Linked DNA regions of Limosilactobacillus reuteri. The protein of the gene in region 1 interacts with the protein of each later gene in a pairwise test. Links are inferred from orthologs where the notes say so. Each region holds a gene or a part of one and is shown on either strand. Other genes may lie near its edges.

Region 1 (3,334 bases):
AAACCTGCAATAATTCGGTTCCTTTCTGGGAAGTGATAAGCCACAGGTGATTCACCCCGCCCATACTCAGAAATTACTAATCCCTGTCTGGCAACCTCATCTTGAAGGACTTGGTGACTTCGGGGGTAAGCTTGATCTAAACCCGTCCCAATCACTCCGATAGTAAGGCCACCATGTTTTAACGCCAGTTCATGGCTAAAACCATCTACTCCTTGAGCTAAACCACTGATTACTACTATCTGCCGCTTAATTACTGGTGGCAGCAATCCTCGTAAAGCGCTCTGTCCATAATTAGTTATCTGCCTAGTGCCAACAACACCAATTGAAGGCTGATGGAGCAAGCTCAGATTACCACGATAAAACAATACCAAGGGCGGACAGTACGTTTCTTTCAAGGTGATCGGGTATAACGGATCCGCAATTGTAATAAATTTTTCCTGACTGTTTAAGGCCACTGCTTGATCAAGCTCTGGACTTGTCCAATTATTTTTCAATGACGACGCACTTCGTAAGCTAACATTTGCATGGTCAATCAAATAGTCAATATTATTAAAGCAGCGCGCCTGTTGAGCACACTCCCATAGACGATACTTTGAAACTAAGCCAATTCCGCGACATAAACTTAACCGTAATAGAAAATCGTTTACTTGTAACATTTACTTCTGAACTTCTTCTTGGTAGTCTCCATTTGGACAGACAACCTGTTTACCACCCTTGACTTTCTTTTCAACAAGGAAGTGCCCATCCTTAGGACAATTACGTCCAATCGGTTTATCCCATGAAACGAAGTCACAATCTGGATAACGGGAACAACCATAGAAAGTTCGGTTCTTCTTTGATTTTCGTTCAACAACCGTTCCTTGCCCACACTTTGGACATGTAATTCCGGTATCTTTTACAATCGCCTTGGTATTCCGACAATTTGGGAAACGAGAACATGCATAGAACTTACCATAACGACCCATTTTAATAACCATTGGGGCCCCGCAAATTTCACAATCTGTGCCAGCAAGCTCATCTTTCATCTCAATCTTATCAACCTCTTCTTCAGCTGCATCAACTTCTTTTGAGAATGGTTGATAGAATTTATCAACAACATTAATCCAGTTCTGCTTACCCTCTTCAATCTCATCAAGTTTGCCTTCAATATCGGCAGTAAATTGGACATTGACAATATCAGGGAATTGCTTTTCGATAATTCGGTTGACAATTTCACCCAATTCAGTTGGCTCAAAGTGGCGTGATACAAGGCGAACATAGTACCGTCGTTGAATCGTATCAAGGGTTGGCGCATAGGTTGATGGCCGACCGACGCCATTTCCTTCCAAGGTTTTAATAAGAGCCGCTTCTGTATAACGAGCAGGTGGCTGGGTAAAGTGCTGAGCTGGATCGTCCTTTATCATTTTTGCCTTGTCATCTTCAGTTAATTCTGGCAACAAGTTATCTTTTTCAGTTCCTCGCTTATATACTTTCGTAAACCCAGGGAACTTAACTTTTGATCCATTTGCACGGAAATCGACCCCATTTTGCTGGAGGTTAACGCTCATCGTATCAATTACTTCCGCAGTCATTTGACTAGCCACAAACCGCGACCAAATCAAATTATAAAGTTTATACTGGTCGGAGGTTAAATATTGCTTCATTTTAGCTGGTGTCCGATAGACTGAAGTTGGCCGAATAGCTTCGTGAGCATCCTGGGCCCCTTCAGGTAATTTTCCCTTAACCGGCTTTATTGCCGCATATTCTGCTCCATAGTTTTCATGAATATAGTTAGACGCTTCATGCTTAGCAATTGACGCTACCCGAGTCGAGTCCGTCCGCATATAGGTAATTAACCCAACCGGTGCTCCTTCTTTAATGTCGATCCCTTCATATAACATTTGTGCTGCCATCATTGTCTTTCGTGTTCGGAAGTTCAAACGACGATTAGCATCCTGTTGCATGGTCGAGGTCGTATATGGTGGCTGTGGTTGCCGCCGACGTTCTTTTTTAGTCACCTTAGTAATATCGAAATCTTTCTTTTTATCGATTTTAGAAAGGACTGCCTGAACATCATCATTATTCTTCAAGGAAACCTTCTTACCATTTTCACCGTAAAAACTAGCCTTGAATTCTTCTTTGCCCTTCTTGAAATCAGCATCAATTGTCCAGTATTCCTCTGGTTTGAAGTTTTTAATTTCATTTTCACGTTGAATAATCAGGTAAAGGGCAACTGATTGAACACGACCAGCACTTAAGCCCTTTTTGACTTTCTTCCATAAAATTGGGCTAATTGAATATCCAACTAATCGATCTAATACCCGTCGTGCCTGCTGGGCATCCACGAGATCCATATTAATCTCTCGGGGTTCCTTAAAAGCTTCTTTAACAGCATCTTTAGTAATTTCATTAAAGGTAACCCGGTTCTTTTGATCATCGTCAAGCTTTAAAATATTTGAAACGTGCCAGGCAATTGCTTCCCCTTCACGGTCCGGGTCAGATGCAAGATATACGGCTTTTGCATTTTTAACGTCCTTCCGTAGTTCCTTAATTACATCACCCTTCCCCCGAATTGAAATGTAATCAGGGGTGTAGTCATTTTCAATATCTACCCCCATCCGGCTTTTTGGCAAGTCCCGAATATGACCTAAACTAGCCACAACCTTATAGGACCGGCCTAAAAATTTACCGATTGTTTTTGCCTTTGATGGTGACTCCACGATCACCAGATTTTTTTTAATTTTTGAACGGCGACGAGTTGTCTTTTTCGCCGTTGATTTGGTTGTTTTGGTTGCCATTTAAAATGGCTTAATACTAAAATGATAATTATCTGTTTCATTTGGTGCTAGACGGTGCATCCCTTGCTTATGGAGGAGGAGCCCATCAGCCTTGACATTATCTGCTATTCCCCACCATGGTTCCACACATACAAATGAAGCTGTACTTGGATATTGCGACCAAACTCCCACGTATTCTGTATTAAAAGTATCAACTACGACCCCGTGATTAGCAACAGTATCCGTTAATTTGGCTGTAAAATGGCCGCCATCTGTTTTGAAAATAATAGCATCCTTATTAAAAAGATCATGATTAAGTGATAATGAATCCTGCATATTAATCAATTGTGGATGAGCTGAATCGTTATAGGCGCCATCTAAAACGATCCGTGAATATTCTGTTGCCGGTTTAACGCTTAATTCTGTTTGTTCAAAACCCCCAGTACTAGTTAACGGCATATTAAAACCAGGATGTGCTCCAATGGCATAGATTAAGGTTTCATCTCCGCTCGGGTTCTTCACCACATAGCTAATTTCAACTTTATCAATAACTAATTCAAATTTTACTTGAAGACTAA
Region 2 (3,159 bases), 1.3 Mb from region 1 along the record:
TCACCTGAGAAACAGCTTGATTAACTTGTCGACAATTACAATTGATCCAAAAAATAACCCGCCCAGTTGGTCGACTTTGCGAACGTCCAGCTCGACCAGCAATTTGCACTAATGCGGATGAAGAAAAGACTGGATCATCGGCACCCAAAACATAGACATCAATTTCTGGAAAAGTGACTCCCCGTTCAAGAATAGAAGTCGTAACTAAAAAGTCGTAATCACCATCACGCATTTTTTGGACTTTTTCTAATCGTTCTAGATCACTTGCATGAACAGTAGCAAAGCGGAAAGTTGTAAAAGAATGCCGTAATGCAGCTTCAACCAATGCTAAATCTGCAATATGAGGAACAAATAGCAAAAAGTGATGGCCTTCCTTTAGCGTTTCCTGCAACTGTTGAATAACTTGCGGGGGTAATTGCTGACGTTCTAATCGTCGCCGCCATCCAAAAGCTAGTCTAACTTTTATTTGTGGAAGTAAATGCCCATGATAACGAAGAGGCAAATAATTAACAACTAATCGTTTACTTTTAATTTCTCGCAGCAAAGCATCACCTGGGGTCGCAGTTAAGTAAAGACACCCTCCGTTCTCTTTTATTGCTTGCTTAGTCGCATATAATAACGAAGCATTAGCAGCATACGGAAAGGCATCTACTTCATCAATAATTAAATTATCAAAAGCATGATAGAAACGAAGCAATTGATGGGTTGTGCAAATAGTCAGTTGGGCATAATGATAAGGTAATTCTTGTCGACCATGCAAAAGAGCAATATCACAATTAGCAAAGGCAGCTTTTAAACGGGGAAATAATTCTAAACAAACATCTACTCGTGGAGAAGCTATTCCAATTCTCTCACCACGTTCAATAGCTGCCGCAATACCTGCAAACATCATCTCAGTCTTTCCGGCACCCGTAACTGCCCATAATAATTGTTGGACATGGTCAGCCATTCCCCGGGAAATTTTTTCTGAAGCTTGTTGCTGAAGAGGCGACAATTTCCCTTTCCAGGTTAATACCGGTTCAGTAACCGTAAATTGATTTGGCTCTGGAACATGATAAAATTTATTTAACGTTGAAACGCGTCCAAGATTAATGCAATGCGGACAATAGAACTCGCCTTGTGGCAAAGCGCCCAGCGATTTTGCCGTGACATGATTGCAGCGATAGCATCTGATATTACCAGCGTCAATTCTGATTGTTGGCAGTTCTTGAATTCCTGATTGTTTCACCTCATGACGCGAAGCCAAGACTCGTCTCCCATAATAATTTTCTAGATCCATCTAACCTGAATTTTTTAATACCCGAATTTCGTTAAATCGCTGATCGCCCTCAGTTATTTGAAGCTGGTCGTTAAAACGATTAATGAGCTTCTCTTTGATATCTTTTAAGTCAGTTTCGTTTACATAAATACTTGTTTCAACATTAACCCCGTACTCCTCACTAGCAACCTCAAGATTGTTCTCCTTGAGGTAGTAAAGAAGGAGATCGTGAAGAGCATAGGTAACAGTGATTTTTAGAATTTCTTGCTTGATCCGTTGGACGAGACCAGCCTGGTGGATTGCTTCAGTAGTTGTATTGCTATATGCCCGGATGAGACCACCTGCGCCTAGCTTAATCCCGCCGAAATAACGGGTAACCACTGCTACGACATTGTGGATCTTTGCAAGTTTAAGCGATTCAAGGATCGGAATTCCCGCAGTTCCGCTTGGCTCGCCATTATCACTTTCTCGCTGGATCTGGTCGTTGTCACCAATCATGTATGCAAAACAATTGTGAGTAGCTTTTTTATTAGCTGCTTGAATACTGGCAATAAACTGTTGAGCTTCTTCATCTGAGGAGACACGGGCAATGGAGCAAATAAATCGTGATTTTTTAATTGTTTGCTCATAAGTAGTGTTTTTGGCAATTGTTAAATATGGTTCTGTCATATTTTATTTTTCCTAAATTTCAAGAATAAGTTAGCCACTGGACTCAAATAAATAATACTGACCAATTGATTATTGGTTGATGGAGCTGTGATATCTCTTGGTAGAAGGCCTTACGATAGATATCCATTGACGAATAATTGGAGCAGTACAAGGAATAATTCCGATTAACACGGCCACAAGTAGACCAATGGGACAACTTTTTAAGGCACTAACCCACTAAAACTGTATATTTAAAGGCTACCTATGAAAACTTGACAGATACCTTTTATAATTTTCGTAGCCAAGAAAATAATGATTTTTGGTTAAATGCGGGCGTGCCGTGCGTCAGAATATGATAGCCATCAGTGACATTTAATTTGCCAGCATGATTAATGAAATCTTGCTGATAATTACCTGTTTCACTCCAGCCGGTGCTAAAAGGTGCCACTTCACCGTTAAAGCTCTGCAATTGTTGTAATAAAGATAAGATGGGAGAAGCAACTTTTTCATTCCAAACTGGTCCGCCTATTAAAAGCAAATCATAATAAGCCAAGTTAGGTACGTCCGTCACTAACTTGGGTAAATCATGATTTTTACGTTGCTGTTGATAAATTCTTCCTGTTTCCTGCATATCAAGCGGAAAGACATTAGCAGCAACTTTAACCCGAACAATATCAGCACTCGTTGCTTCATGAATTTGGCCAGCTAACTTAGCCGTGTTGCCAAATTGTGAATAGTATAAAATCAATGCTTGCCTTGCCATTTAGGATTCTTGAATTTCTTCATTAACAAATTGTAAAAATTTCTTGATAGCTGGTGAAAGGACGGTATTCTTACGCCAAGCTAGGACATCCCCAGTCGATTTATTAGGGGGAAGCGGGACAAAAGCTAAGTCTGGATCATGAAAATTATCGTAGACTCCTTTAACCGTTAAGACATAGTAATTGCTGTTTCTTAATAGTGCAATGGTATTTCCTGGCAAGCTAGTAGTTGCACGAACATTTAACCGCGTTTGGTTAAGTTTTAAAATATCGCTAACTTCATCCCGAACAATGCTACGATGAGGAAGGATTAAGGGAAGCTTGTAAAGATCTTTTTTTGTGACAGTTGAATGCTTGGCAATAGGTGCATCTTTAAGCATTATCAGTCCCCATTTTTCACGAACGGGTAATTCGAGGAAGTTATACTTAGCGGCTTCAACCGGTTCTAATAAGCACACAAGATCATCCAATCCTTCATCTAATTGGCGTCGA

Evidence for each region.
Region 2: the proteins of topA (region 1) and HHK02_RS08470 interact in binary tests that used the Escherichia coli proteins (3 or more experiments, as listed by UniProt). The link is inferred for Limosilactobacillus reuteri from one-to-one orthologs.

Annotation. Positions count from the first base shown.
Region 1 is NZ_CP059275.1:127,013-130,346, reverse strand. What follows is about bases 218-3,216. They hold topA (type I DNA topoisomerase), read right to left. Parts: upstream 2,778-3,216; coding sequence 657-2,777; downstream 218-656. Other genes in these bases: HHK02_RS00710 (aldose 1-epimerase family protein), read right to left, coding at 2,778-3,216; dprA (DNA-processing protein DprA), read right to left, coding at 218-656. Outside these bases: more of dprA, read right to left, coding at 1-217; more of HHK02_RS00710, read right to left, coding at 3,217-3,334. UniProt on the Escherichia coli protein: Releases the supercoiling and torsional tension of DNA, which is introduced during the DNA replication and transcription, by transiently cleaving and rejoining one strand of the DNA duplex.
Region 2 is NZ_CP059275.1:1,443,532-1,446,690, reverse strand. Bases 104-2,927 are described here. They hold HHK02_RS08470 (YigZ family protein), read right to left. Parts: upstream 1,928-2,927; coding sequence 1,280-1,927; downstream 104-1,279. Other genes in these bases: HHK02_RS08460 (LysR family transcriptional regulator), read right to left, coding at 2,670-2,927; HHK02_RS08465 (flavodoxin family protein), read right to left, coding at 2,193-2,669; HHK02_RS08475 (DEAD/DEAH box helicase), read right to left, coding at 104-1,279. Outside these bases: more of HHK02_RS08475, read right to left, coding at 1-103; more of HHK02_RS08460, read right to left, coding at 2,928-3,159.